Regions from separate parts of the Caldalkalibacillus salinus genome, predicted to be linked through region 1. Evidence: riboswitches for the same ligand, from Rfam matches in the RefSeq annotation. Region 1 holds a riboswitch; the other holds the start of a gene.
The links. Region 1 has a riboswitch for glycine ahead of JKM87_RS02470 (trimeric intracellular cation channel family protein). Riboswitches for the same ligand answer to the same signal wherever they lie in the genome.
Positions count from the first base shown of each region.

Region 1 (16,102 bases):
TGGGACCAAAAGCGGATGCGGCGGCCTGGTCCAAACGGCCGACATATTGTTATCCTTAGAACGCATGAAGGGCATCGTTGAGCATGCGGTTGGGGATATGACGGTCACCGTCAAAGCAGGCACGACATTTTACGAACTGCAACAGTATTTAAGTAAGGATTATCAAACGGTGCCTTGTGATCCCGCCTGGCCGGAAAAGGCTACTATAGGGGGCATCATTGCCGCCAACGATAGCGGTCCTAAGCGATTGGGATATGGTTCCGCCAGAGATACTGTCATCGGATTGCGCGTCGTTTATCCGGATGGCAGAATCATACGCACAGGTGGCAAGGTAGTGAAGAACGTCGCCGGTTACGATATGAACAAATTGTTTATTGGGTCTATGGGCACGTTAGGTGTCATCACCGAAGTCACGTTGAAACTGCGTCCTGTACCCAAATATGAAAGCGTGACCCTGGTCGCTTTCCCTCAAGGTCGGACAACGGATATCCACTCGTTGATCACAGCACTACAAGACACCCACATTGAACCTGTTTCTTTAGAACTTTTTAATCCCACACTCGCGCGACGATTAACAGGGCAAAGGCGATGCACACTCGCCATCAGTTTCGAAGATAACGCAAGCGCAGTGCATGCTCAAGAGGCACTCCTCCAAGACCTCCTACCACCGACAGCGTCTATCTCTGTCCTTACACAAGAGCAAGCTCGAGCCTGGTGGCAAAAAGTCTATGCCCTTCAGCCGCATGGTGCTGAGTCTAAGTCCTCGCCCTCTGATACGCTTTCTGATCAAACTGATGCCGTGTTAAAAATTGGCGTAAAAGCAATAGATGTCATCTCGTTTCTCCAGGACATAGACCAAGCCGCAGTCATCAATGAGTCTTTAAACATTGAAGCGCATGGAAGTGTAGGACACGGTTTGTGTCTGACTATGCTTAATGGAGATACATCGTCTGTCCTCAATGCTATCCATGTGATTCGTCAAAAGGCCATCGACCGAGGCGGTTATACCGTCGTCAAACATTTGCCGTTTGCTCTGCGCAGACAAATCGATGTCTGGGGTGATCCACCATCTACTTTACCGCTGTTACAAGGCATTAAATCGAGCATTGATCCCAAGCGCATACTGAATGATCAGCGATTTGTAGGAGGGATTTAAGATGAATAATCAGGCAAAAGACGAGGAACGTACTGTTCATTCTAAGTATTCCCTGGGCAATTACCTGTGGAGAGACCCGCCTGATGAGAATAAGTGGGCGGACTGTGTCCATTGTGGTATGTGCTTAGAATCCTGTCCCACGTATGAGCTAACCGGGCAGGAACAGCACTCGCCTAGAGGGCGCGTGCATCTGATCAAGTCTGTTGCAGAAGGCAAAATCGAGGTCAATGAGTCATTTACGGACCCTATATTTGAGTGTCTTGATTGCCGAGCGTGTACAACGGCGTGCCCAGCCGACGTTGATGTCGGTGGCTTAATAGAGGAAGCACGAGGTCAGATCCGCCAGGCGATGCCTTTAAAAGGGTGGAAAAAAATGGCTAACAACTTATTCTTGCATCATCTGTTTCCTCATCCTAGGAGACTCAATACCCTAGGCAAGCTCTTAAAATTTTATCAGCAGAGCGGGTTAAGAACCCTAGTGAAGAAAACAAAACTCTTACACATCATGCCCTCCCATCTGATCAATATGGAAGCGGTCATGCCTGAGATAGGAGGGTCCGTACGTGACAGATACAAGGGGCAAAAAGTCATTCCTGCTGAAGGGGAGACGAAGCACGAAGTCGCCATGTTAACGGGGTGTGTGATGGACGTCATGTTCGGGGATATCAATCAATCGACGATCAATGTCCTCACGCGAAATGGCAATGCTGTGACCGTCCCCGAAAATCAGACCTGTTGTGGGGCCCTTCATGTCCATGCTGGAGAACGGGAGATGGGGCGAGCATTGGCTAAGCAAAACATTGAAGCCTTCGAGGAAGCTGAAAAGGTTATCGTCAATGCAGCCGGGTGTGGGAGTATGCTGAAGGAATATCCGGCACTCTTTCGAGAGGAGCCGGGGTGGCGAGAGAAAGCGGAGCATTTTGCTCAAAAAGTGGAGGATATCTCTCAGTATCTACATGACACCGGCTATCAAGTGCCCCGCGCCACCTTAAATGAAACACGCTTAACGTACCATGATGCCTGTCACTTGGCACACGGGCAAGGGATTCGTCAAGAACCTCGAGAGCTCCTTCTCGACATACCAGGGGTGGAGATGGTGCCCATGGCTCACGCTGATCGTTGCTGCGGAAGCGCTGGCATATACAATATCACCAACCCTGACACAGCAGGTGACGTTTTAGATTTGAAAATGGACACAATCCCTAGGGACGTCGAATGGATCGCAATGGGTAACCCCGGATGTATGCTACAAATGGCGGTGGGTATACACAAATACGGGCGAAATCAGAGGGTGGTGCATACCGTCCAACTTCTAGATTGGGCTTATCAAAAAGAGGACGGACAGGAGCAAACCAACAAATGGGTGCCACACGATGAAAAAAGGGGGGAAGGGCGTGCGTTTTAAAAGGAAGTCAAAAGATCCTCATATTCAAAACCTAGCGGCGATCGTCGGTGAGCGTCACATTCTGTACAAAAAAGAAGACCTCCTCGCTTATGACTGTGACGGTTTCACCATTCACCGCCACCTCCCTAAAGCGGTCGTGTTCCCTCAAAATACGGCAGAGGTCGCTCGAGCGGTCAAATACTGTCATGATCATGACCTTCCGTTCCTGGCACGCGGCGCAGGTACAGGGCTAAGTGGTGGGGCTGTCCCCCTAAACGGTGAAGTGATAATCAGCCTGGTGCGAATGAAGCGTCTACTCAGTGTTGATGTGGAAAACAGGCAGGCGGTCGTAGAGCCAGGATTTGTTAATTTAAAGCTGACACACGCCGTCTCAGATCAAGGCTACTATTATGCTCCTGACCCGTCTAGCCAGTACTGCTGCACGATCGGTGGAAATGTGGCTGAGAACGCGGGTGGCGCTCACTGTCTTAAATACGGGGTGACCACGAATCACATTTTAGGACTCGAAGTGGTCTTACCTAACGGCGATGTGATCGCGTTAGGCCAAAACGGGATTCCTGATGAGCCCGGCTACGATTTACTGGGGCTACTCACAGGTTCCGAGGGGACACTGGGTATCGTCACCAAAATCACCGTACGGATTCTGAAAGAACCTGAAGCGAAAAAGACGGTGTTAGCCTATTTTGACAATGTCGCCGATGGGAGCCAAGCGGTATCGGACATTGTATCGGCCGGTATCGTCCCCGCCGCGCTTGAAATGATGGATCAGGTCGCCATCGAAGGTGTCGAGGCCGCAGCGTTCCCCGTTGGGCATCCCAAGGATATTGAAGCCCTGCTTTTAATTGAAGTGGATGGCATCGCAGCGGGGATTGAGGAACAAGTACAGGAGATATTGGAAGTATGTCAAAAGCGACAGGTACGAGAGGTAAAAGTGGCCCAGGACGAACAGGAGAGGGCGAGATGGTGGGCTAACCGGAAGACAGGGTTTGGCGCCATGGGGGCTATCTCTCCAGATTATCTCGTCCAGGACGGTGTCATTCCGCGTAGCAAGTTACCTGAAGTGTTACAGAAGATTAATGAAATCAGTGAAGCTTACGGCCTGCGCATCGCCAATATCTTTCATGCCGGTGACGGTAATCTGCATCCACTCGTCCTCTTTGATGCCAGAAAGCCGGGAGAAACGGAAAAGGCCCTAAAAGCGGGCAGTGCCTGCTTACAGGCCTGTGCCGATGTAGGAGGCACGATCACGGGTGAACATGGCGTTGGTATTGAGAAAGTAGATGAGATGCGTATGGTGTTTAACGAAGAGGAGATCAACGCTCAAACGGATATAAGAGACGTGTTTAATCCCAAGGGGCTATTAAATGCGGGTAAGCTTTTTCCCACACCGGGGCGTTGTGCAGAGGTCAAGCAGGAAGCAAAATCGGTGTAATCCCGTTAGTGTGCATGGGTGCAATAAGCGACAGAGTGAATGAGAGAAATCTTGTAGTCATATCTTTCAGAATGGAGGAGAAAAAGATGACAACGTATGTTCAGGTGGGTCAACTACAGGTCGCAGAAGACCTTTATCATTTTATTAATAGAGAGGCATTACCAGGGAGCGGGGTAGACCAAGCTCAGTTTTGGCAACGATTTGAAGCCCTAGTACGCGAGTTAACCCCCATTAATAAAAAGCTTTTACAGCGGCGGGAAGAGATACAAAACAAGCTTGATGCTTGGCACAAAGCAAACCAGGGCCAGGTTCAAGACGAGGCGTATCGGTCATTTTTAAAGGAAATCGGCTATCTCGAACCGGATGTTGAGGGTTTTGAGATCACCACATCCAATGTGGATGACGAAATAGCGAAACAAGCAGGACCGCAGCTGGTCGTTCCTGTCAACAATGCACGTTACGCTTTAAATGCGGCCAATGCTCGCTGGGGGAGTCTGTATGATGCGTTGTATGGCACAGATGTCATTAGTGAGGAGAACGGAGCAGACAGAACGACGTCCTATAACCCTACGAGAGGTGACAAAGTGATCACCTACGCACGCCAATTTTTAGACGAGATTTTCCCTTTACAATCAGGCTCCCACAAGGATGCACAGCAATATGCCGTCAAGGAAGGCACTTTACAGGTCACTTTAGATGACCAATCGACAGTGAAACTCGAAGATGAATCTGCATTTAAGGGCTATCAGGGGGAGAGCGATTACCCAACGGCAATCTTATTAAAGAACAATGGCCTGCACATTGATATACAAATCGATCGCACACACCCTATCGGGCAATCCGACAAAGCCGGAGTCAAAGATATCCTGATGGAATCGGCCTTGACGACGATAATGGACTGTGAGGACTCTGTCACCGCTGTAGACGCAGAAGATAAAGTGGGGGTTTATCGGAACTGGTTAGGCCTGATGAAAGGGAATCTCACATGTACGTTTGCCAAAGGAAATAAAGAGGTCACGAGAAAACTCAACCCTGACCGCACGTATACATTGATAGACGGATCAACGCTGACGCTTCCGGGACGTTCACTGATGTTTGTTCGAAATGTTGGTCACCTCATGACCAACAATGCGGTGCTAGATCACAACGGTGAGGACATACAGGAAGGGATCCTAGATGCCGTTGTGACAAGTCTTATTGCTAAGCATTCACTGCTGGAAGGTCAGAGCACCTATCAGAATTCAAGGGAAGGCGCCGTGTACATCGTCAAACCGAAGATGCACGGGTCTGACGAAGTGCAGTTCGCCAACCTCCTCTTTGACCGCGTGGAGGATATGCTCGGATTAGATAGACATACGCTGAAAATTGGTGTGATGGATGAAGAGCGTCGCACCTCTTTAAACTTAAAGGCGTGTATCAAACAGGTGAAAGAGAGAGTGGTGTTTATCAACACCGGTTTTCTAGATCGGACGGGTGATGAAATTCACACATCCATGGTAGCAGGGCCCGTCATACGGAAGAATGACATGAAGACATCGAAGTGGCTTCAGAGCTATGAAGCCTCTAATGTCAATATCGGGTTACAGAGCGGCTTTAGAGGGCGAGCGCAAATCGGTAAAGGCATGTGGGCTATGCCTGATCTTATGGCGGACATGATGAAGCAAAAGATAGGCCAACTCCATGCGGGGGCCAATACAGCTTGGGTCCCTTCACCGACGGCGGCCACTTTACACGCGCTCCATTATCATCAAGTCGATGTCCATGAAGTACAAGAAACTCTCGTCAACCCCGACCAAGATTATCGCAGAGAGCTTTTAGACATCCCTCTCGCCACTGAAACAAACTGGTCCAGTGATGAAATACAAGAGGAGTTAGACAATAACGCCCAAGGCATATTAGGCTACGTGGTACGCTGGGTGGCGCTCGGCATCGGGTGCTCGAAGGTCCCTGACATTAATCACGTCGCGCTCATGGAAGATCGGGCGACATTACGTATTTCTAGCCAACACATGGCAAACTGGTTACAGCATGGCATCGTCACAAAAAAACAGGTGCTTGACACGCTTAAGCGTATGGCCAAAGTCGTAGATGAACAAAACGCGGGTGACCCAGCCTACCAGCCCATGTCCCTCGATTATGAACGATCCATCGCTTTTCAAGCCGCCTGTGACCTCGTATTCAAAGGTGCTGAGCAGCCTAACGGCTATACAGAGCCCATTCTGCATCAGAGAAGACTTGAAGCAAAGCAAAGAGCAGCAGAACAACGGTCATCATCGTTTAGCTAAGTGTCGTCCTTAAGTGTAGTATCTAGTATGACTTCTTTTGTCACACTGTTGGACGAAGCACCACATAAAGCAGGGAGATGAACACTTGTGCCAAGAGAGAATATGGTTAAGTCCGTAGGTCGAGCGCTAGATATCGTTTATCTCATCAGCTTGAAAAAAGAGGGCCTAGGTGTCACAGACATTGCCAATCAGATGGATATTAATAAGAGCTCCGTATATCGTCTTTTATCCACACTCGTACAATACGGCTATATTGAGCAGGATACGGAGACAGGAAAATACAAACTGGGTTATACATGCTTGGAACTCAGTGCGAGTCTATTAGAATCGATCGACTTAAGAGCGGAAGCCCAACCCTACTTAAGGAAGCTAGAAGAGGAAACGAATGAAGTGATTCACCTTGTGGTTTACGATCAAGGGGAAGTGGTTTACATCGAGAAGCTAGAGGGCAATGAAACCCTGCGTATGCATTCCAAGGTCGGCAAGCGGGCGCCCATGCATTGTACCTCGGTCGGTAAGGCTATCCTTGCCCATCTGCCGCCCCAGGCTGTCATAGATATTCTAGAGAGAAAAGGCATGCCTAAGCATACCGAGTATACGATGATCGATAAGGATGCGTTTATCAAAGCGTTAATAGAGGTAAAAAAGCAAGGCTACGCACTAGATTTAGAAGAGAATGAATACGATATTCGCTGTATCGCTGTCCCCATTTTTGATCATGCTAGGCATGTCATCGGTGCCGTTAGCGTATCAGGTCCCTCTGTGAGAATGACTCATGATAGACTTGAGCAGCTACAGCCTTTGATGATTGAAACCGGTCAACACATTTCTAAGAGACTTGGTTTAAGGTAAGCTCGAGAGCTAGCGTTGTCCCGAACGACGCTAGTTTTTTTATACAGGTCACCAGAAGAGCTAGTACTAATGTTAAGGCCAGGTGCATACAACATAATAAGGCATCATGGCGTGATCACGATTATCCAGTACTCATTTACCGCTTACATTTTTCTAAAAATTCAAAAAGTGGTGGTCGTGTAGGGTGGCTTCATAATGAGTCAACTTGTGCGACGAGGAAGAAACGAGGTTTCTTCATAACAAACAAAGGAAAGGATGTTTGACATGTTCAATGAGAAAGGAGCGTTTGACTTATGAGTACGGGAATGTTGGCTTTCTTATCACTTCTACCGATTTTAGTGGTGGCTATTTTTCTTGTCGGGCTCAGGTGGCCGGCAAGTAAAGCGATGCCGATTTCATATGTGGTCGCTGTTTTACTTGCCCTTTTTGTATGGCAAGTACCCGGGGCGAATGTAGCTGCCGCTTCAATCAATGGTCTCGTGGTAGCTGGTACTTTACTGTACATTATCTTCGGGGCTATATTACTCCTGAATACATTGCAGGAAAGCGGCGGTCTTAAAACCATCCGCCGAGGGTTTACCGATATCTCACCAGACCGGCGTATACAAGTCATTATTATTGCTTGGTTGTTCGGTTCTTTCATTGAAGGGTCGGCTGGGTTCGGGACGCCGGCAGCGGTAGCGGTCCCATTACTGGTCGGGTTAGGATTCCCAGCCATGGCCGCTGTCGTTTCAGGCATGTTAATCCAAAGTACACCGGTGTCATTTGGTGCTGTAGGAACTCCGATTCTAGTCGGTGTCCAATCGGGGTTAGACCAAGCCGGGATTACAGACAACCTACTCGTCTTAGTGACGGATATCGGAGCAAAAGTGGCCCTGCTTCATATGGTGGTCGGCACCTTGGTCCCCTTAATTGTCGTCGCCTTCATGACGAGATTTTTTGGCAAAAATAAGTCTTTCTCAGAAGGGGTTAAGGTGTGGAAATTTGCCTTGTTTGCTGCCTTTGCGATGACCCTTCCTTATCTCATTGTGGCTAACGTCTTAGGTCCTGAATTTCCTTCCCTGGTCGGTGGTTTAGTGGGGCTCTTAATCGTCGTGACGGCTGCTAAAAAAGGTTTCCTCATGCCATCGAAAGAGGAAGCGTGGGACTTCGAAGCGAGATCGAAGTGGGACCCCGAATGGACGGGAAGTATTGAAATTAAAGATATTGCTCATAAAAGCGGGCACATGAGTATGGTTCGAGCGTGGTCCCCTTATATCCTTGTAGGGTTGTTTCTCGTGTTAACCAGATTAGAATCCCTTCCGTTTTTAGAGTGGATGCAGGCTTGGACGGTGTCTATCCCCAACATGTTTGGGACAGAGATTAGTGCCAGTTTTCAACCACTATACTTACCGGGGACGATTTTTGTGATCGTATCACTCATCACCTACTTTGTTCACGGTATGAGTGTAAGCGCATACAAGAAAGCGTGGGCTCAATCCGGTCAAACGATGATTGCAGCGTCCACAGCCCTTATATTTACCGTCCCCATGGTGCAAGTGTTCTTAAATTCTGGTGGGGGTGCAGCAGGCTTTGAGGGCATGCCGATTGAGCTGGCCAACGGTGTGGCCGCTCTGGCCGGTGAATACTGGCCTCTGTTCTCATCCTTTATCGGAGGCTTGGGCGCCTTTATAGCAGGGAGTAACACCATCAGTAATATGATGTTTTCACTCTTTCAGTATGACGTTGGTTCTCAGATTGGGGTAGACCCGACATGGATTGTGGCGCTTCAAGCGGTTGGGGGTGCAGCAGGAAACATGATCTGTGTGCATAATGTTGTCGCAGCGTCGGCCGTTGTCGGCTTAGTGGGTAAGGAAGGCGCCGTTATTAGAAAAACGTTAATCGCGTTCCTCTATTATGCACTGATGGCCGGTTCGATCGGGTACGCCATCGTCTGGTATGCACAAAAAGGTTTATTCAATATTGGGTCCGGCATCGCTGTAGCCATGGCCATCGTTGCTATCTATATCATAGCGACTAATCATAAAAGAGTTTAGCAGATGTAGGAGGATAAGATTAGGGCGCATACGAGTAGAGGGTGAGGCTCATCAGTATCTATCAAACAAAAATATTAAATTATTGATTGACAAACCAAGCCTTACTCCCATAGTATAAATTGAGTGAAGAAAAAAGAATACGAGCGGATGATAACTGTGGGAGAGTACGAGTGGACGGCTAGTGTTGCCCATTCGTCGCCGAAGGAGCAAATCTCTAAAAGATAAGAGATGAATCTCTCAGGTCAACAGACTACAGTTGGACGCAGCTCTGGAGAGTGCTTGTGAACAGTTTAATGAGCTGACTCGCAAGCCACCCAAGGGGTAGGCCTTTTACGATGGTTTGTCAATGATCATGGTTCACATATAGCAGATGATGTGAGACCATATAAAAGGCTAAACTTTCAGGTCAAAGGACAGAGAAAAGGGTTCATGAATGTGATGATGACACCTTTTTTTCTGTCCTTTTTTGCGCTTTTATTTAATATCAAAATCATACCGTTGTGAAAACAGAGGTTTTATCTAGTGGTGGTGTCCGACTTAACAAATTTTCTTTGAAGGTTGCGATAACACGATAATCATTCAACAGCTGAGGAGGTTTGTACCATGGTTTGGGATGTATTGAATGTGATAGGAACGATCGCTTTTGCTATGAGTGGCGCACTTGTAGCCATGGAGGAAAAGTATGACATTGTGGGCATTTATATTTTAGGGTTTATCACCTCCTTTGGTGGAGGCGCCATTAGGAATTTATTTATCGGGATTCCGATTACAGAGTTATGGCAGCAAACAACCCTATTTACCATCGCAATAATCACAGTCACTGTTATTTTTGTTCTACCGCGTCATATTATGGGCCATTTACGCAAATGGCATATTCTTGATGCTGTCGGATTATCTGCCTTTGCTATTCAGGGGGCTATGCACGCCTTAGCGATAGAGCTCCCGTTAGTAGCCATTATGTTTGCAGCCGCTATTACAGGTGCGGGTGGGGGGATCCTGCGTGATGTTCTTGCCCAGCGTAAGCCTTTTGTACTGAAACAAGATATTTACGTGTTATGGGCTGTCTTAGCTGGTTTCGTTATTGGCATGGGTTGGGCCACTGCACCTTATCAGTTGTATCTCTTGTTCGGATTCATCGTCTGCTTAAGATTAGTATCCGTTAAGCACCAGTGGGCACTCCCCACACGAGCCGTTTAACGGCTATAACAGAGGCTAGAGTACAATTGACCACGTCACCGTCTAAGAGTCATTAATCAGAAAGGATAGCAGAATAAACATCAATATATATTTGATTTGGATATGTTTCTCGGAAGGAGTTGTAACCCTTTTATCGAACATATCTATATAACTCATTAATCAGTTTTATATCTGAACGGAAAGTGGGGCAAGACAGCGTCACGATCCGTTCTCATCTGTTTATCTTTTTGTGCTTTTATGTTTCATACAACATGTTCGGTATAAAAGGTGGCGTATAACAGTGAAAGGTCCCTATCCAGAAATACAGGCCGTGATCGCTTATATCCATGAGCAGATACACGAGCCGCTTGCCCTTCAGGATTTAGCTAAGTATGCGGGCTACAGTCCGTACCATTTTTCACGTATCTTCAAAGAGCAAATCGGCTTGTCTCCGCTATATTACGTGTCCGCCTTACGTTTACAAAAAGCGAAAGATTTACTTCTACAAACCAACCTGAGTGTACGGGATATTGGACTAGAGATTGGGCAACAAAGCTTAGGTACATTTACCACTCGTTTTACGGATAGAGTGGGTGTATCACCTGCACACTTCAGACAGTCCCAATTACAGACGGATCAACAACTACGTTCTCTACAAAATCTCACCAGATGGCATGCGCAAAAGCCCCATCATGATCCCACGATTGAAGGGACGATTCATACGGAGACGCCTTTTAAGGGGATAGTATTTGTTGGATTGTTTGCTAAGCCCATTCCGGAAGGGTTACCTTTGTATGGCACCATCGTTTCTTCTGAAGGCCACTTTGTGCTTCCTCATGTCCAACCAGGAACTTACTACTTGATGGCCACCTCAGTCAGTTGGGGGATGCACGCCAAGGATATCCTGCTCCCTCATCAGACACTGAGAGGACGTTCAAGATCACCGATTACGGTTAAACCTACGGGTAAGGTCCCACATCAGAACGTCACCCTTCATCCACCAAGATTAGGAGACCCCCCCATCTTAATATCACTGCCACTACTTATGTCTAGATTTCTAAGTCGGTTTAACCATGGACAGCAAATATAATTTTATATGGAAAAGTTTATCTACTTGAAAATTAAACATAGGCGCTTAAGCTTTAGGATAATTTAACCCTAGCTTGTACGCTTGTGTTAATAGGTCTTCAATGTGCTCCTGTGTCGGATGTATCGTTTGGTAAAACAATTCAAACTTTGAACTTTTAATACCGACATAATCTGCTAAGCCAACATTAAAATAATGTGTCATCATGTCATCGTAATGACGTTTCGTAAATCGCTCTACAGGCGCGCCTGCTAAACTTAACCACAACACGTGCTCATGTTGAAGTTTGTTCGGGCCATAGGCGAAACCATAGTTGAAGACACGGTCGATGTACCCCTTGAGCATGGCTGGCATACTCCACCACCACAGAGGAAAAACAAAGGCTAGTGCATCATGTTCCGCTATGCGAGTCATTTCTTTTTCAACCTCAGGTGAGAAGTGTTGGACGTCTGCGGACCAATCTGGCTCATCCGCCTCCCATAATACCGGGTCAAAACCACTACGGTAGAGATCTAAGACCTCGGTTTTGTGCCCTGCATCCTCTAGTCCCTTTACCAATCGGCTGGCCACAGAGAATGTGAGAGAATCTGTTCTGGGATGAGTCACGATCGTTAATACTTTCATTTCAACCACTCCTTCCATTTTTTACATCTCTTCTTAGTTTACTACGACTCTCTACATGTTCATAGTATAACCGCTCAAAAACGCAATTCAGAAGAAATCTGTCTTTCGCGGTAGTGCTAGAATTAATATTGAAGTACAGAGTAAATAAAAATAAAGGAGGACTAAAACGATGGCGTTACAAGCGGACAAGATTTTTGTTAATTTACCGGTCAAGGATTTAGAGAAAACGAAAGCATTTTACTCCAGTGTGGGGTTTGCCTTTAATCCTCAATTTTCAGATAATAAAGCGGCGTGTATGGTGATTAGTGATCATAACTACGCCATGTTACTTCTTGAGGAGTACTTTCAGACGTACACAAAGAAGGAGATATCTGATGCAACAACGAGTACCGAAGCCATCTTAGCGATAACGGCTGAAAGTAGGGAGCAAGTAGATGAGATTGTAAACAGGGCATTGGCAGCGGGTGGAAAGCATTCAATGGACCCACAAGATCACGGCTTCATGTATGGTTGGAGCTTCCAGGACCTAGATGGTCATATGTGGGAAGTCATTTATATGGATGAAAGTGCCGTTCATTCTTAATGGCACTCGTCAAAATATTAAACTGGAGGGATACGAATGAACAAAACGGTGACGTTAAGTGACTTACTGTTAAAAGAGTTTAAGCATGAAGTAAACACCTCACGACGAGTACTTGAGTGTATACCCGAAGACAAATTATCTTGGGCGCCACACGAAAAGTCTATGACAATGGGACAACTCGGTTATCATATTGCTGTTATCCCTGGTGTCCTCACAGAACTTTTCACCGAACAAATGCTTGAACTGCCTGATGTTACCTTTCCACAACCCCAATCACTTTCCGAGATTCTATCAGCTCTAGATCAGGGTGAAACAGCATCAATCGAGAGGCTATCCTCATGGGATGATGATGATTTACAAGCAGTATGTCAATTAACACAAAAGGGAGAACCCTTTTTCACTGAATCGAGATATTTCATGCTCCGCTCAGTGATGCTCAATCACTGGTTTCACCATAGAGGACAACTCGTCGTATACCTGCGTCTATTAGATATACCTGTTCCTGCTGTCTATGGGCCAAGTGCAGACGAAGACCCCAGTCTTTAATCGCCATTTCTTACTATATGAATAAAATATCTCAGGCTCCTTTGCCAATCTGTTCAATAAACGATAATATAGAGAAGAAAACAAGGAAACTTTTAATAGTTGATAAGCTATAGCCAACCAAGTGAGATGATGAATCGTATGGACATTGGTGCAAAAGTGAAGACCCTAAGATCCGAAAAAGGCTATACCCTACGGGAGTTTGCTGAGCAATGTAAGCTTTCTCCTAGTTTGGTCAGTCAGGTGGAGCGTAACGCGACAAGCCCCTCCATCCAGACGCTGATCAAAATGGGAGAAGTCTTAGGCATTCCCGTGGGCCGCTTTTTTGAAGAGGCAGAAGAAGCACGGAAACAAAGTGTTGTGCGTAGGGAGCAGAGGAGAAAGCTCGAACTTCCTGATCATATCCCCGTATACGAGTTGTTAACGCCCGCTCACATGGATGGTGACGTACGGTTGTTACGTGTGGTGCTTGAGGCTGGTCAGTACTCATCTTCGGAAAAGGTCGAACACCACGACACAGAGACATGCTATGTGTTGAGTGGGGAAGTACACGTTGTTTTTCCTCATACGGAACAAAGGTTATACGCAGGGGATACGATATCGTTTCGCTCGACAACGCCTCACCAGTTTTATAATCCCGGGCTAACGCAAACAGAGTTACTTCTGGTGATCTCATCTTTATAGCAACTTTTATTAGGAATCTTTTCATATAGAAGGTTCCTATTTTTGTGATCTTTTTGTACAATAAAATTAAACAATGTACAATATTTATATACAGGAGGGGTGTGCTTGAAGCGAGCCATACTCACTTTCGTCTATTTGCTGGGAAGTATTGTCACCTCTGCTATTTTAGGCATTCCTTTAGTGCTTGGGTTTGCTGTAGGGTTTTGTTTTATTTTTCTACTCGTGTTGAGGACGGGTGTTTCACTGAGGGAAGGCTTAGGTATTTGTTATGCTGGTGTACGAAAAATTAGGCCTGTCATGTCTATCCTCGTTCTCATCTCACTTTTAATCCCAGCATGGATTTTAAGTGGCACGATTCCTACCATTATCTATTATCTCACAGGTTGGATACAGGTAGAATGGATTGTCCTGTTTGCCTTCGTTTTATCCGCAGGCACATCCTACGTGATTGGCACTTCCATTGGCACTTTAGGTTCTCTTGGGATGATTATTCTAGGTGTGGCTGTATCGGTTGGGGCCCCTGTCCCCATCGTCGCAGGCGCCCTCGTGTCTGGCGCCTTCTTTGGTGACAGAACCTCTCCTTTATCTTCTATGGTCCACCTGACAAGCACAACGGTTGAAGAGCATGTACGTGTGATTCTTAGAAACATGAGTTTTTCCACGGTCATGTTACTGACAGTATGCCTATTGTTTTACACCTTGCTAGGCTCCTCTATAGAGGTGAACGGGGAAGCACTTGGGAATCAAGTGCTCATGCAATTAACGGAAACCTATGTGATTCATTTGGCTGCTATATTACCCATTGGTCTATTGTTCGGTTGTATTTTAATGAAAATGTCGACCGTTTATGCTCTACTATGTGGCGTGGGAAGTGCTCTTATCCTCGCTCTCACCATGCAGGGCGCGTCTTTCTCAGAGGTGTCCTCAAGTCTATTAAGTGGGTATCACTCGGCACCGGAGGGACTAGAGGCTATTTTACGCGGGGGAGGGCTAGGGAGTATGGTGCCATTACTTTTGTTTGTATCCCTAGCTGGTATGTTGAATGGTCTCGTCGAACGCACCCAAATGTTTTATCCTTTGATACAAAAGCTTTTCATGGGTGTATCCACCTTTACCGGGTATACATATCGGACAGTCATTCTCGCAATCAGCCTAGCGGTGAGTGGGTGTAATCAAGCGTTCCCTGTCATCTTAACGGGACGATCCGTTCACAGCATGTGGCGTCAAGCTGGGCTACGTCAAGGCGATCTCGGTCGTATCATTAATGATTCTGCCGTTGTGACCTCAGGCCTTATCCCGTGGAACATGGTGGCCATCTTATCTTCTGCTGCGATCGGTGTGGCGACGTTAGACTATATGCTCTACGCCATTCTATTATGGTTTGCACCTGTCGTCACCGTCTTGGCTAGCTACTGGGAACAAAGAAAAGCCCAACACACACCTAAAGTTGGCCAGTCAAAGAGTTATTAAAAAAAGTGTTGAACCCTGAACACACTAATAGGAGGAGACCGGTATGCTAGAAATGAAAGGATTCATTCCCTTAAACTTTGAACGCAAAAGCGGTGCAGAACAGTGGCGAAGTGTATCACGGTTTACTGAGAAAATGTCCCGCAGACGAAGTGTTCGTGCTTTTTCAGACGAGGATATTCTAGAAGAGACGCTGGAAAAGGTCATACAAGCGGCGGGTACGTCACCTTCAGGAGCCAATCAACAGCCTTGGCAGTTTGTCTTAATCAAAGACCCAAGTGTGAAGAAGGCCATTCGTGAAGCATCTGACAGAGAAACTACCACACAGAACGGTGAAGGTAGCCCCCGACACAAATCACTGGATTATCTAGAAGAAGCCCCTTATCTCATCGCTTTGTACAGAGAGAACTACGGCTTAAAACAAGATGAGTCAGGAAAGGAACAAAAGGTTAAGCATTATTATGCACTAGAGTCTGCCGCCATTTGTGCAGGGTTTTTGCTAACCGCCATTGAACATGCAGGATTAGATTGTGTGGTGCATCAGCCCGTTCAGGCGGCACAAGACATACTCAATCGCCCCAAAAATGAAGCCATGATCGCCCTGTTTGCCGTGGGTAAAGCAAAGTCAGATTATCAAGCGCCTACATTGGCCCGAAAAGCGTTATCGGAAGTGATATTAGGCGATATTAACATGCCTGAGGGCACGACACAGGCACCAGAGTTTCAGTCACAACCCCATTGGACACCACAAGAACAGCTACAGCAGGCCACT
Region 1 is NZ_JAERVL010000001.1:527,207-543,308, forward strand. Features, by position in the region: gene JKM87_RS02440 (FAD-binding oxidoreductase) at 1-1,156, shown strand, start outside; gene JKM87_RS02445 ((Fe-S)-binding protein) at 1,158-2,561, shown strand; gene JKM87_RS02450 (FAD-linked oxidase C-terminal domain-containing protein) at 2,551-3,993, shown strand; gene JKM87_RS02455 (malate synthase G) at 4,080-6,278, shown strand; gene JKM87_RS02460 (IclR family transcriptional regulator domain-containing protein) at 6,366-7,130, shown strand; gene JKM87_RS02465 (L-lactate permease) at 7,424-9,166, shown strand; glycine riboswitch at 9,314-9,429, shown strand; glycine riboswitch at 9,433-9,585, shown strand; gene JKM87_RS02470 (trimeric intracellular cation channel family protein) at 9,770-10,363, shown strand; gene JKM87_RS02475 (helix-turn-helix domain-containing protein) at 10,644-11,432, shown strand; gene JKM87_RS02480 (NAD(P)H oxidoreductase) at 11,478-12,053, opposite strand; gene JKM87_RS02485 (VOC family protein) at 12,223-12,636, shown strand; gene JKM87_RS02490 (DinB family protein) at 12,673-13,182, shown strand; gene JKM87_RS02495 (helix-turn-helix domain-containing protein) at 13,309-13,863, shown strand; gene JKM87_RS02500 (Na+/H+ antiporter NhaC family protein) at 13,969-15,333, shown strand; gene JKM87_RS02505 (nitroreductase family protein) at 15,377-16,102, shown strand, end outside.

Region 2 (16,102 bases), 430 kb from region 1:
GGGCATGGTCCACAGACGACGGTGGGACAAGAAAAAGCAATGAATCCATTCTTGAATGAGCGTTAGGCGATGGCTTTACTGAACCATATCGTCAGTAAAATAAAACAGCGGCCATCTCAATCCATCTCCTTTTATGAGTACATGCAAGACTGCTTGTACCATCCCGTATACGGTTACTACATGCGTGAGGAACGAAAGATTGGTAAACAAGGCGATTTCTATACTTCAAGCGATGTTCATCCAGTGTATGCACGCGTCTTAGCCGATATTTTTGTACAAGTGGTGCAACAATCTCGTCAGCCTGTATCCTTTGTAGAAATGGGAGCGGGCAAGGGCACGTTCGCTAAACAGATGTTAGATGCCTTACAAGCTGAGTATCCATCCGTATATGAACACACACAGTATGTGATTATTGAAGTAAGCGGATACCATCGACGTGTCCAGGGTGAGTTACTTAACGGACATGATAACAGGGTGGTGTGGACCACGCTCGCCGACCTCAGCGACCTGACCCAGGACAGACAGGTTTTCTTTTACAGTAATGAACTCGTTGATGCCTTTCCCGTTCATGTGCTTGAACAACGTCCTGATGACAGAAGATATGAACGCTTCGTTGGCTGGGATGAAGGTCAACAACGATTGACGGAAAAATGGCTACCGTTAGAAAGGGATGATATACATCACTATCTTGATAAGCATGGCTTCAAATTATCAGAGGGACAAAAAATTGAAGTGTGTCCCGATATGTGCCAATGGCTAGCTGAAGTAACAGAGGCTGTGGAAGAAGGCATGTGGATAACGGTGGATTACGGTTATTTAACAGAAGAGTATCAGCACCCAGCAAGAAAAGACGGTACCTTATTGTGCTACGATCGTCATCAGACGGACGATCGACCTTTGGAAAGACCGGGAGAGAAGGATATAACCGCTCATGTTCACTTCGAAGTATTAAGGGATGAGGCGATAGAGCGGGGCTGGACTGAGTTAGCGTATCTCCCTCAGCATCAGTTCTTATTGCAAGCGGGAATCCTAGACCAGTACACAGAACAAGCGGGTGGGGACCCTTTTCAGAATGCGACTTTACGCAAGAATCGAGCCATCAGACAATTTGTGTCTCCAGAAGGCTTAGGGGCGACCTTCAAAGTGCTCATATTAGCAAAGGGTGCACCTGCTCAGCAAAGTTTTTCGTTTCTCAATGCGTTTAAATTTAGGCTATAGTACGACGCTATTAACAAGATGACAAATACGTAACAAAAAAAGACACGGGTGTTTCATTCCCGTGTCTTTTCTCCTGTTTTTCACTGTTTTTTCATGGTAAGCGTAATACTTAAGACGATAAGTCACCCATTCGTCCCATGGATCATGCTCTCTCCGTCACATCATAAACGTTGTGTAATATGTAAATCCAACAAAGAATAAGACGAGGTAACCAGCGAAAATATAGATATAACCTCTCTCAGAGAAATTCATATAGCTAAGGGCTAAGAATATAACGGTTTGAGCAAAAAATAATAAGGCCATTCCTTCCATATGTCCCACGAGTGCTAATATAGCGGTTACGGCCGTCCAAAATGCAAAGACGCGATACATACGTGGCATGTTGTTTTTCCTCCTTTACATCTCTCACCAGCATAGATATTCCTATTATAGATGAGTTTTTGGAGCTTGTAAACGTATATTCACAGAAGAAATAATGTCATATTTCTGAACAATCGTTGAAGCACGAAAGCACACAGGCATCCCAGTTATGAAGAACATAAGGCTGGGTATATGCTTGCTGTGTGGGTGTGTTGTGTGTGTTATCTTTAAACCGGAGGGACTTGAATGTTTTTATGTATGTTTATAGCTGTGACCACACCGGATGTGATTCCACTATTCCTTTCCAAAAAAGAAATGGCTGGGAAGACAGGATTCGAACCTGCGCATCACGGAGTCAAAGTCCGTTGCCTTACCACTTGGCTACTTCCCATCGACATTTTTTAGTATGGACGCTAACGCGGAATATATACACAAAAAACAAAGATTAATTCAAGCCCCACAGGATAAATCATGATGAGGGTGGCAAAAATATAAATAAGTAGCTAGGAAAGGATGTGTCTCTGTATGTCTTTTCAAGACCTGGTCAAATTTATGACCCAGGAGTTCGTTCAATACATGGATACACCAAGAGACGAGCGACTGAGGCAGAAGTCAAAAAACAAACAAAAAAACTGGAGTCAACAGTGGTTTGGGGTTATCCCAACCGCTATCAGTATGTTATTTAAACGTCATTAACTTTAAGGGTGATGGAGACTTAGCGTATCGCCCTCATGGTCAAAATCATGCCTTGACCTTATTTAGTATCAGTCTCAATGGACGTAAGATACTGTAACCCTAAGTAGCGAATACCTGCATCCTCTAAACCAACGAATAACGTCATAGGCTGTTCCGTTCTCTCTTTTAAGTGAGTGGGACCCTGGTCCAGATGGGGCGTCCCTTTTTCCCAAACATGAAAGCCAACGACATCATATATCGCTCTAACTTGAGGTAGGATATAAGTGTCTAAATAAGTCACCGTATTAATCGTTGCATCAAATATAGCGGCATCGGTGACCGTATGGTGTATGTCATGCTGTGATAAGTCCTCTTTGTCAACTTCATCCATTGGGGAGCCGTTTATATCGCTTACGGAACCCGATATTTTAGCCATACTAGTCCCTTGGTCTTTGTCCACACGGTGTACCTTCTGTAAAAGGTCAACCTTAGCGCCCTTTGGTTTATCCACAACGATATCCGTTTCAATATGTTCATAAGCCTCATGCGTGAAGAAATCATGTAGGACGTTATCTACCTCATATCCCCAAAACAGCCCAGCATAAAGGATAGGCCCTGAAGATTCGTAAGGCTCTTCTAACCAACCTTGGAGTGACTGTTGGTATTGTTGACCGTATTCCATTAAGACAAATTCATGATGATCGTCATCTGCTTGTCCGACGATCAGATAACCAACTTCCTGACCTTTATTCACCAACAGTACGACCCATTGGCGACTCCCTGGCCCCATTGGGTACGAATCCCAATTTGCCTGCTTCCAGCTCGTAAACTGCTCATCTTGATGGGCGATCTGATCAATCCACTCCTTAACTTGTTGTTCAAATCTATCCTCCCAAGGTCCTTGAACTGTATGAGTGTCTTGAATGAATGGCGCTGTTTCTTCAGTGGTGACTGGCTCCTCTATCCCTACTTGATCTTCTTCGTCAACGGTCTGTGATACAACAGCGTGGGGGACGAAGATGATACCTAGAATGAGAATGCCTATAAAAAAACTGATGGCAAAGCGTGGTTGGCTCATCATGAGTTCCGTCACTCCTTCTCATTTCAATCTTTCATACGTTAAAAACAATGCGCTAAAAAACAAAAAACTCCTGTCACGCATCATAGCTGTATCACAGCTGAATAGGGTAGGACAGGGGGCGCATGACAGGAGGGGGAGAAAAACAAAGTACTGGCAAGAACACATGGCTGTTGTCTGTTTAACTTACCAGTGTATGCTCATTGTATCGCGTTTATGTTCAATTTCTTGTAACTCCATGTCGGGTGAGATTACACTATTTAGCACTAGTTTTCTCGAAACATCGTTATTGGGTGGGTTTGGAGGTAGATGTAGCCGACATTTATCGGGTTCACTTCTATCCGTGGACGGTAATATTCTACCTCCTCTAATCTCGTATCTAGAGTCGCGCGTGTCTCTTCACTAGCATTTTCAAAGAAAGAAGTAATCAGCCCACGCTCTTCATCAAGACGCTTATTCGCTTCTTCGGCCCATGTCGTATCCTGGCTCTCTAAAAAGTCGTTAATATGGTCTTCAATGCGTTGAATAGCAGAGTTTAAGGAGAAGATGGGCCGTAGCGTGAAATGATAATCAGGAATCTTTGGAGATAACGCGTAATGTTCTATTGCTTTGTCAAACTGAGTCATCATTTCTCCGTTAAATAAATTAAAACCTAAGGGATAATAAATATCTTTTTTTTGGTCGCTGATAAAGGAAATGCGATAATTGATGAACAACCAGGGAATCAGCCCTTGTGTACGCCTCGATTGATCAACAACTTCGTACAAGCGAATGAAGCTACCGTTCTTCTTCGCTGATTGAAAGATTTGGTGTAGACGCCAGCAACCGAACTTAATCAGTTCACCGCGCACGTGATCGGGTACATTTTCATCGTCTAGTACGAAGGTCAGTTGCTGTGGTTGAGGTTCGGCGCCCGTTTTCTCTACAAACATCCAATAATAAGGACGGTTGGTAATTTCTTTGTCTACATCCACCGTAAGCTGTGCCCGGATATAAGTCGGGTCCTGTTCTAGAATCGTACATCCTGTTTCACGGAAAAAGCGCTCGATATAAGTGTACATCTCTGATTGATTCATGGTAACGATAACTCCCCTCGATCCCCTTGATCCGTTTTGCTTTGTTTGACATCCTCTTGAATGCTCTGGATATACTGTGTAAAGTTTTCTAGCTTAATTTCAACCTCTTTGTTTGAATCAGACTCTAAAAAGATATCCGTTAGGCTATCTTCGATGGAGTGCTTGAGCTTCATCTTGTCGATAATTTCGTCCAGCTCTCCAATGACCATCTCAAAGAGATTAATTTTCTCATAAAGAAGAAATAGTATATATTCTTCAATCGTCCCTTTGGTGGACAGGTTGTATATATGCACGTCTCGATTTTGGCCTAAGCGGTGTATTCTACCGATACGTTGCTCCACGCGCATGGGGTTCCAGGGCATGTCATAATTGATAATGTGGTTGCAGAACTGCAAGTTAATGCCCTCTCCACCAGCCTCAGTGGCGATCAGGACTTGAGCTCTTTGCTGGAATAATTCTGTCATCCAATCTTTTTTATTACGTTTGAATCCCCCTCTGAATGGGACAGACGTAATGCCATTTTCATATAGGACTCTTTGTAAATAGTCCTGCGTCGCACGATAACCAGTGAAAACAATGACTTTATCGTCAATCTGCTTAATCAATTCCATCATTTTTTCAGCCTTAGAGTGTGTATTGATGGCTTTAATCAAGCTCATTAAGTCCCATATTTTTTGTCTCATGGGTGAGTCTGGCGCACTCTTCTGATACATTTGATAGAGCGTGAGGAACGTGGCTTCGCGACTGCTACAAATTTCCCTTTGTAACGTAATTAAAGAAAAGGCGTTGCTAGCCCCGTTAGTTTGTTTATATTTTTCTCGTACAAACGAGGTCACTGCATTGTAAAGTTTACGTTCAGGCTCAGATAAGTCGAGCTGGATATTATTCACATAGCGTTTCGTGAAGGCAATGTCCCCATCCTTACGCATGTTGCGAATCATGACTTTTTCCAACAGGGCATGCAGTTGCTCGTTGTTCTTAGACTCTCTTTTACCTTTGACATAGTTTTTACTGAAGGAAGCTGTGTTCCCCAATATGCCTGGGCGAAGTAGAGAGACGAGATTAAATAGCTCTTGTATCTCGTTCTGTACCGGCGTGGCCGTTAAGAGTAAGCAATATTTCTTTTTCAATTGGTTCATGAATTCGTAGTTTTTAGATTTGCTATTCTTTAATTTATGAGCTTCATCCACGATGATCATGTCGTAGTCCTGCTCTAGTACATGATCGCGATGCGGAGGTCGCTTAGCCGTATCCATTGAAGCCACTAGAATGTCGTACTGCTTCCACATGTATTCTTTTTTTTGTGCCATAGCTGGGATGGCAAACTTTTGTGTCAGCTCCCTTGTCCACTGTATGACCAGTGAGGCAGGGACTAAGATTAAGGCTTTCTTTACGAGTCCACGCACCATATACTCTTTTAAGATCAGGCCAGCCTCTATCGTTTTTCCGAGTCCTACTTCATCGGCCAATATTGCTTTGCCATGCATGTCCGTGATCACTTTTTTAGCCGCTTCAACCTGATGGGGGAACGGCTCTAACTGAGGGAGATGACGAAGACATTCGAGCGTGTCGAAATCCGAGATCATTAAGCTTTTTTCTGCCTGTAAAGCGAGATCAAATAACGCTTGTTTATCCCAGGGGCCATCGTTTTTTATTTTATGCTGCATTTCAGGTAACCACTCGTGATTAAAATGCACTGGAATATTCACGCTAACACACCCTTTATTCAAAGTTTTTGTCTTCTGTTCGGCCTGGGCTTCATGCGCTTAAAAAGAAGTGGAAATCGCAAGAGAATAATGATAGGATAGAACTGTGAAAAATTTGACGTTTAATGTCTAGTATGGTCAAGAAAAGTAAATTGAATACGGGCGAATGATTGTAAGGGGAGAGACTGCGAAAGGCCATCCATACCTTATCGTAGCGCCGAAGGAGCAAGCCCTCATAAGGGGTGAATCTCTCAGGCAAAAAGACTCTTACAGGACGCACCTCTGGAGAGCGCCTCCTTAAAGAGGCCACCAAAGGGGAAACCCTACTGTTGACAGTCATTGCTTCATAGGGGTAACTCTCAGGTACAACGGACAGAGTATACACTTGGATACAATGTATACGTCTGTCCTTTTCTTTTGTCTTGATTTTGACCATTAAAAAGCTAAGTGAATACATATATTCATCCTATTTGGAGGTGTAAGAATGGCAGAATTAAAGCGTACTCCTCTGTATCCGGTTTATGAAACATACGGGGCCAAAACGGTTGACTTTGGCGGCTGGGAGCTACCTGTACAGTTTTCTAGTATCAAGGAAGAACACCATGCTGTCCGTACAACAGCAGGGTTGTTTGACGTCTCGCACATGGGTGAGGTTGCAGTAAAAGGACCTGACGCTTTTAGCTACCTACAGAAGATGCTCACCAACGACGTGTCAAAACTCGTGGATGGTAAAGCACAGTACACGATTATGTGCTACCCAGACGGAGGGACAGTGGATGATCTCATTCTGTACAAAAAAGCAGACCATGATTACTTAATCGTCATCAACGCGGCGAATATTGACAAAGACGTTGAGTGGCTACAGAAGCATGTTGAAGGTGATGTGGAAGTAGAAGATGTCTCTCATCAATACGCACAGGTGGCCATGCAGGGTCCTGTAGCAGTAGACGTCTTACAACAGTTAACGGACGAAGACCTGAGCGCCATTACATTCTTTAAGTTCAAAGATCATGTTCAATTAGCCGATGTCAATGTTCTCATGTCACGTACCGGTTACACCGGTGAAGATGGGTTTGAAATTTACGTGGCACCGGAAGATGCGCCCCACCTATGGGAAGAGATTCTCAAAGCGGGTGAAGACAAAGGGGTTATCCCATGTGGTTTAGGGGCAAGAGATACGTTGCGTTTTGAAGCTAAACTACCGTTATATGGGCAAGAGATAACAGCCGATATCTCACCGATTGAAGCGGGACTCGGCTTCGCTGTCAAAACGAACAAATCGGAAGACTTTATCGGTAAGGATGTATTAAAAGAACAGAAAACGAATGGTGCACCAAGAAAACTAGTGGGTATTGAGATGATTGAACGTGGTATCCCTCGTCACGGTTACCCCGTGTACGTGGAAGATAATCAAATAGGAACAGTCACTTCAGGGACTCAATCTCCAACGCTGAAAAAAAACGTAGGCCATGCGCTCTTAGATCAAGCATACACAGAGATAGGGCAAGAAGTATCTGTGCATATTCGAAACAAACAAGTTAAGGCCCAAGTGGTACAGACACCATTTTATAAAAGACAGAAGTAACCTTTGAAACGGGTTACTGTCATGCTAATGACAGAAAGCCCTGAGCAAGCCATAGGTTAACCTTTTGCCACGGTGAGAGAGACCGTCGCAAGCAGACAAAGAGGAGGGGTTATGGATGAAGCATCGTTATCTACCAATGACAGACGTCGATCAACGAGAGATGTTAGAAGACATCGGCGTCTCTTCAATAGAAGACTTATTTGACGATATTCCTAAAGATATTCGTTACAACGGAGAAATGAATATATCCGCTTTAGATGAAACAGCATTGACACGTTATATGATGCAGCTCGCTAACAAGAATGCTGATACGTTGACGTTCACGTCCTTCTTAGGGGCAGGCGCCTATGATCATTACATCCCTAGTGTTGTGAATCATGTGATCTCCCGTTCAGAATTCTATACGGCTTATACGCCATATCAGCCGGAAATCAGCCAAGGGGAGCTTCAGGCCATATTCGAGTTCCAAACGATGATATGTGAGCTGACGGGCATGGACGTCGCCAACTCCTCTATGTACGATGGCCCAACGGCCTTAGCCGAAGCGGCAGCGATGGCCTCCGGGATCGGCAAGCAGAAAAAAATCGTCGTTTCTGAAGCTGTACACCCTGAAGCACGAGCGATCATCCACACTTCAGCTCAAGGTTTGGGCTTAGATGTAGTAGAAGTACCCGTTCGAGCTGGCGTAACGGACCTTGTTGCTCTAGATCAAGCGGCTGATGAAGAGACGGCAGCGGTTCTCGTTCAGTATCCGAATTTCTTTGGGCACCTAGAGGATCTAGCACAAGTAGAACGAATTGCCCATAAACACAAGGGATTAATGGTCGTCAGTGCTAATCCGCTAGCCTTGGGTACATTACAGCCCCCAGGTGCGTTCGGTGCGGACGTTGTGGTTGGCGATGCACAGCCGTTTGGCATCCCTACAGCATACGGTGGACCCCATTGCGGCTACTTCGCAGTGAGAAAGAAATTGATGCGTAAAATTCCGGGTCGTTTAGTGGGGCAAACGAAAGATGACACAGGTCAAAGAGGATTTGTATTAACGCTTCAAGCCCGTGAACAGCATATCCGCCGTGAAAAAGCGACTTCTAACATCTGCTCTAACCAGGCTTTAAACGCGATTGCAGCTTCGGTGGCCATGACAGCCTTAGGTAAAAATGGTGTGCAGGAAATGGCCATGCAAAACATCCAAAAAGCGCAGTACGCTAAAAAGCAATTGCAAGGCATTAACGGGGTGGAGATTCCTTATGATCAGCCATTTTTCAATGAGTTTGTCATTAAACTTAATCGATCAGTGGAAGATGTCAATCTCGCGCTACTTGATAAAAAAATGATAGGTGGCTACGACCTCGGTCGAGATTATCCAGATATGGAAAATCACATGCTGATTGCCGTAACGGAAATGAAAACGAAAAACATGATTGACCAATTTGTACAGGAATTGGAGGCGATCCTTCATGTCTAACAGCAATGAGAAGGCACTCATTTTTGAAATGAGTAAAGAAGGGCGTATAGCGCACAGTTTACCGCAAAATGACGTGCCGGAAACGGATGTCACTGATGTGATCCCGCCCGAACTACTTCGTGAGACACCTGCAGAGTTACCTGAGGTGTCAGAGCTCCAACTCATGCGTCACTATACAGCGTTATCAACACGTAATCATGGTGTCGATAGTGGGTTTTACCCTCTCGGTTCCTGTACGATGAAATATAATCCAAAGATCAATGAAGACGTTGCCAGGTATCCTGGTTTTTCTCGTATTCACCCGTACCAGCCTGAAGAAAGTGTGCAGGGCGCCCTAGAAGTGCTCTACTATCTACAAGAAGACCTCAAGGAAATAACGGGGATGGATGAAGTGACATTACAACCCGCAGCTGGGGCACAAGGTGAATGGTCTGGATTAATGATGATTCGCAAATATCATGAATCGCGAGGCGAAGGGGAGCAACGTACCAAGGTCATAATCCCAGACTCAGCACACGGCACAAATCCGGCCAGTGCGTCTGTTGCAGGTCTTGAAACGATAACGGTCGCTTCTAACGAAAAAGGGCTAGTAGACCTTGATGCGCTCCGTGAAGCGGTGGGCGCAGATACAGCAGCGCTCATGCTCACAAATCCGAATACGTTAGGGTTATTTGAAGAAGAGATTACTGAGATCGCACAGATTGTTCATGAAGCGGGCGGCCTCCTATACTACGATGGTGCAAATGCGAACGCCATTTTAGGTATCGCGCGCCCTGGTGATATGGGCTTTGACGTCGTACACCTTAACTTGCATAAAACATTCACCACGCCACATGGCGGTGGGGGACCAGGCGCAGGGCCCGTTGGTGTGAAGCAGGCACTGATCCCATTCTTACCTAAGCCGGTTTTACGGAAGGAAAACGACCGCTATACGTTCGACCATGATCGTCCAGAGTCTATCGGTCGAGTGAAGGCATTCTATGGTAACTTCGGGATACTCGTTCGTGCCTACACGTATATCCGAACGATGGGAGGAGAGGGATTACGTCAGGTTTCTGAGCAGGCCGTCTTAAATGCCAATTATATGCTGCGTAAGCTAGAGAACCATTATGACGTCCCATTCAAACAACATTGTAAGCACGAGTTCGTTTTATCAGGCAAACGTCAGAAGAAACTAGGCGTCAGAACATTAGATATCGCAAAACGTTTATTAGACTTCGGTTATCATCCACCAACGATTTATTTCCCATTAATCGTAGAAGAGTGTCTGATGGTTGAACCTACGGAAACAGAAACGAAAGAAACCCTTGATGAGTTTATTAACGTTATGATAAAAATTGCAACAGAAGCTGAAGAGGACGCTGAAAAAGTACAAGATGCGCCTCATACAACCGTTGTAGGTCGCCTTGACGAGGTCACTGCAGCGAGAAAACCCGTTTTACGTTGGGACAGAGACGCTTAGCATGATAGACTGAGAAGGTAGGCCATGATAGGTCTACCTTTTCAAATGACATCAATCACTTCCATTATGATAACAGGTGAGTATATGAAAGAGATTAATTGGCGTTTCATAGACACAGGTAAACAAGACGCTGCCACTAACATGGCTATAGATGAAGCGATACTCATGGCCCATAGTGAAGGCCTCGTTCCACCAACGATACGTTTCTATACTTGGCAACCAGCCAGTGTGTCCATAGGATATTTTCAAAAACTACATAAAGAGATTGACCTCGATCAGATTAAGTCTTACAATCTAGGGCTAGTGAGAAGGATGACGGGTGGTCGAGCCGTTCTCCATGATGACGAACTGACTTATAGTGTAATGATATCTGAGAAACATATGCCCACGTCAGTGATTGAAGCTTATAGACTGATCGGTGAAGCCTTGCTGCATGGTTTTAAGGCATTAGGACTTGAGGCTTCATTCGCTATACCTGATCAAGCTGCCCAACCACGCCATATCAAACAAAACAGATCTGCCGTATGCTTCGATGCGTCATCCTGGTATGAGCTTATCGTTGAAGGGCGTAAGGTGGCAGGGAGCGCCCAAACGAGACAAAAAGGCGTTGTGCTACAACACGGGTCTATTCCTTTATCCTTTAATCTAGATATGCTCTTTGACGTGTGTCGCTTCCCAAGTGACAAAGTGAAGCAGCGGATGAAGGAAGGTTTCAAAGATAAAGCCGTCGCTATCAACGCATTAAGAACCCAGCCTGTTACGATTCAAGGTCTACAAGACGCTTTTTATACCGGTTTTGAGCATACGTTACAACAATCTTTGCGAAAAGAAGATCTCACCCTGTACGAGCGAGAACTGAGCAGGCATCTCATATTAAATAAATACACGCAAGAAGAGTGGAATCACAGAAGATAACATGATCTTTTATCGTTTGATGACATTTTACTAGGGCCGTGTGCGTCTTTTATCTTGACGCCGGGGATCAAGCGCGTTAGGATAGCTATTGCGTCAAAAAAATGAAACTGACATGTTTCAATGATTCATCCTTTTCGTGGAGACTTAACAGTAAAAGGGGATTTGAAAACAGGCTATCTCTAGACAGCCTGTATTTCTTTTTCAAACGCTTCTTGTAGTTTGACCGTAAGAGGGCCTGGGATACCAGGTCCTATATCCTGGTCATTCACGCGTTTTATGGGCATAATCTCACTCGTCGTACTGGTGATAAAAACTTCATCAGCATCTAAAATCTCTTCTGTGCTGAAGCTTTTTTCATACACCTCGAGTTGAAGTTGCTGACAAAGTTTAAGCACTTTTAGACGCGTGATGCCATTCAAGATGAGATTAGTGGCGGGGTGAGTGTATACCTTGCCATTTTGAATCATGAATACGTTAGACGAGCTCCCTTCAGTGACCGTACCGTCTCGGTGTTGGATCGCTTCAAAAGCGCCGTGTTCAGAAGCGGTTTGTTTCGCTAAAACATTGCCTAGTAAATTAAGGCTCTTAATGTCGCAACGTAACCAACGGCTATCGTCTATTAAGATAGCATTTACACCCTGTTGCATGTCTTCTGTGGGCCTTGGCATGTTTTTAACATAAGCCACCATTTGAGTGGGGACATCCGAGGAAGGGAAACCATGATACCTGGCAGCCACTCCTCTCGTCACTTGTAAGTAAACGATCCCGTTTAGTATGTCATTTCGTTGTACCAATTCGTGCATATCACGTGCCAAGGTATCTCTGCTAACGGGAAGATGCATCTTAATTTCATTTGCACTGCGTTCTAGACGTTGTAGATGAGCATCAACCTCGAATAATTGCTGGTCATAAATGCGGAAAACCTCATAAATTCCATCACCAAACTGATACCCTCTGTCTTCGATATCAACATGTATGGTGTCCCGTGATTTAAATTCACCGTTATGGTAGATCCAGGTCATGTCAAAACCTCCATTTGATGTGACTAAATTTTGTTCTATTTTACATGAAAAAAATAGATAAATCTTCTTTTTTAAAAAGAAAAATGTATTGAATCGCAAGGTTTTATGGGGGTCGTTTTTGGCAAGTCACGAAAAAAAGTAAATTCAATAAAAAAAATGAGATAGGAAGAGGATACGATGTCTCAGCGCAAAAATCGGAGAATTTTTAAGTTGACGAGGTGGGAAAGATTTGTTCAAAAACGCAATATGTAGTGCTCTAAAAAAACTTTAATACAATATATTGTTATAACCATCAGATTATGATAAAGTATACTCATTCACAGTTATGATACATGTCTAAAAACGCAGCCTATATCTGATCGTTTTAGAACACAATGGACAAGCCATGATGAACGTGAAGCATGTTTGGCCATTTTTTAATTTGAAAAAGGGGGAGATTGTGTGGGCACAACACTTGTTCAGGATGAGTTAAACATTGCTCAACTAAATGAAGATATTAAGGTATTTCCGCAGGTACATCCCATTCAGCCCGGTATGAATCGCCAATTAGAAGGGGTATCTAGGCTCGTGATGCTAGATCGGTACGCCTTTAAAGATATAGAAAAGAAGACATTAAAAGTTGGAGATTTTGTTGTCTTAACAATTAAAGATGATCCTAAATTTCCAGCTCGGGGATACGGTTTTCTCCAAGAGCTGAACGAAGAGCAAAAAACAGCTAAAGTTAAAGTGGACGAGGCTTTCCAAGGTGTGATTGAAGATCCTGCGGAAGCTGAAAGTGGTGTCGTTGAGGTGACGATCGATGTCATTGAGAAACCACTGGAGATTTTTTATGAGCAAATTGCGGCGAGAGTGGCCACAGGACTGTCTGCAGTTGAACAAATTGAAGCTGATCGCAAGCGCGCTTTTGAAGAATTCTATCATGAGTTAGTACATATGAATTTTGTTCCAGCAGGTCGTGTCCTTTATGGCGCAGGGGCTGGTACAGACGTTACTTTCTTCAATTGTTATGTTATGCCGTACCCGCATGATTCTAGAGGAGGTATTGCCGATCACCGTAAAAAAGTGATGGAAATTATGAGTCGCGGTGGCGGAGTAGGCACAAACGGATCAACGTTACGCCCAAGAGGTTCATTATGTAAGGGTGTCAACGGAAAATCTAGTGGGTCCGTCTCTTGGTTAGATGATATAGCCAAGCTCACACACTTGGTTGAACAAGGAGGTTCCCGTCGCGGAGCACAGATGATTATGCTTGCTGACTGGCATCCGGACATTATTGAATTTATTATATCTAAAATGCAAAATCCTAAAGTGCTCCGCTTTATCGTAGATAAAACGAATGATCCTAAAATCAAAAAGCTCGCTAAAGATAAATTAAAATTCATACCTTTAACCGGTACGGAAAGAGACATGTATGAGCAGATTATGAGGATGAACCGTGAAGGAACGGATTCCCCTTTCTCAAAACAGATTGTGGAAGAGGCAGAGCAGAAGTTGGCGGACGGAGGAACATATGAAGTGAACAACCCTGAGTTTTTAACTGGGGCTAATATCTCTGTTTGCTTATCTTCCGAATTTATGGACGCCGTTGAACGAGACGCTGAATATGAATTGCGTTTCCCAGATATTGAGAACTACACGCCAGAAGAGATGGAGATATATAACCAAGAATGGCAGGCGTGTGGAGATGTTCGCGAATGGGAGGCAAAAGGGTTTAAGAGTCGAGTTTATAAGCGTATGAAGGCCAAGGAGCTTTGGAACTTAATCAACATCTGTGCTACTTATTCTGCCGAACCGGGCATCTTTTTTATAGATAATGCTAATGACATGACGAATGCCAAGGCTTACGGCCAGAAGGTTGTGGCCACGAATCCTTGTGGGGAACAGCCGCTTGCACCTTACTCTGTATGTAACCTTGCTGCCGTCAACTTAGCAGAAATGGTGGACAAAGAAACCAAAACATTTGATTTTGAGAAGTTAAAGCAGACTGTGAGAGTAGGCGTCCGCATGCAAGATAACGTCATTGATGCCACACCATACTTCCTCGAGGAGAACACACATCAAGCAAAGGGTGAACGTCGTGTAGGTCTTGGTGTGATGGGCTTACATGATGCGCTTATCTACGAGGAGAAAGTATACGGCTCGCCTGAAGGGAATGCTTTAGTGGACAAGATATTCGAAACGATGGCGACAACTGCATATCGTGAATCAGTTGCACTCGCAAAGGAAAAGGGAAGCTTTCCATTCTTAGACGGTGAGACAGAAGAAGATAAGCAAGAACGCCGTCAAAGATTTATTAACACGGGATATATGCAAAAGATGCCTGAGGATATTAGACAAGACATTTTAACCCATGGTATCCGCAATTCACATCTTTTAACGGTGGCGCCAACAGGATCAACAGGAACGATGGTCGGTGTATCCACGGGGCTTGAGCCTTATTTCTCCTTCACATATTATCGATCTGGACGTCTAGGTAAATTTATCGAGGTTAAGGCAGATATCGTTCAAGAGTATCTAGAGCGTCACCCACAGGTCGACGCGAACGATTTACCGGAATGGTTTATCTCAACGATGGAGCTGACACCTGAACAGCATGCCGATACACAGTGTATCATTCAGAAATGGGTGGATAGTTCTCTGAGTAAGACCGTTAATGCACCGAAGGGCTACTCAGTTCAACAGGTCCAAGCGGTCTACGAACGCCTCCATCGTGGTGGAGCAAAAGGCGGTACTGTCTATGTGGATGGGTCTAGAGACGCGCAAGTGCTTACCCTAACGGCTGAAGAAAACGACGTGAATCAAACGGACAGCCTATTTGAGAGCTGGGAGATTGAAGAACAGCCAAAACAATACGTCTTAGATACGATCCCAGAGTTACAATCAACGAACGTGACGTACGGTACGGAAGTGGGAGAAACGTGTCCGATCTGCCGTAAAGGGATCGTTGAGGATGTTGGTGGCTGTAACACGTGCACAAACTGTAACGCTCAGCTGAAGTGCGGCCTATAAGCCAGAGACAAAAATAAAAGGAAGAGAGGATGAGCAGAGTTACTGCTCATGACTCTCTTCCTTTTTGAGTTCCTATACCTTCCCTACTCCGATCCTGTATCAATGTATGGTGTCCATATAATTGTCACCTTTTATATTTCTGAATTTCAGGTTCTTCGTGTACAATGTTACTAGAGATGGGGACATGAGTCACAGCTTACATACGTCTACGTCGTGTGCAGTAAAAGCATTTTAAAAAACGTCGTCGATTCATATATAAAAAGGGGGCATACGTCATGGATCCAGCTGATATTACGATATGGATCGCTTTCGCTGCAGGTGTTTTATCTTTTATTTCGCCCTGTACCTTACCTTTATACCCTGCATATCTGTCTTACATTACTGGCGTATCAGTAACGGATATTAAAATTAACCACACGGGTAAAATCCGTTTGCAGATGATGGTACACAGTATATTGTTCCTGTTGGGTGTCTCCACCATATACATGACTTTAGCTTGGAGTGCTAGCTTTATCGGTGTGTACTTTCAGA
Region 2 is NZ_JAERVL010000001.1:95,712-111,813, forward strand. Features, by position in the region: gene JKM87_RS00400 (MBL fold metallo-hydrolase) at 1-66, shown strand, start outside; gene JKM87_RS00405 (class I SAM-dependent methyltransferase) at 70-1,218, shown strand; gene JKM87_RS00410 (DUF2626 family protein) at 1,375-1,599, opposite strand; tRNA gene JKM87_RS00415 (tRNA-Gln) at 1,895-1,969, opposite strand; gene JKM87_RS00420 (YqzE family protein) at 2,104-2,274, shown strand; gene JKM87_RS00425 (hypothetical protein) at 2,333-3,334, opposite strand; gene JKM87_RS00430 (YqhG family protein) at 3,598-4,407, opposite strand; gene JKM87_RS00435 (DEAD/DEAH box helicase) at 4,404-6,074, opposite strand; glycine riboswitch at 6,280-6,390, shown strand; glycine riboswitch at 6,394-6,491, shown strand; gene gcvT (glycine cleavage system aminomethyltransferase GcvT) at 6,598-7,698, shown strand; gene gcvPA (aminomethyl-transferring glycine dehydrogenase subunit GcvPA) at 7,814-9,163, shown strand; gene gcvPB (aminomethyl-transferring glycine dehydrogenase subunit GcvPB) at 9,156-10,625, shown strand; gene JKM87_RS00455 (lipoate--protein ligase family protein) at 10,710-11,540, shown strand; gene dat (D-amino-acid transaminase) at 11,720-12,562, opposite strand; gene JKM87_RS00465 (vitamin B12-dependent ribonucleotide reductase) at 13,004-15,571, shown strand; gene JKM87_RS00470 (cytochrome c biogenesis CcdA family protein) at 15,847-16,102, shown strand, end outside.
Region 2: another riboswitch for glycine. It lies ahead of gcvT (glycine cleavage system aminomethyltransferase GcvT); the one in region 1 lies ahead of JKM87_RS02470 (trimeric intracellular cation channel family protein).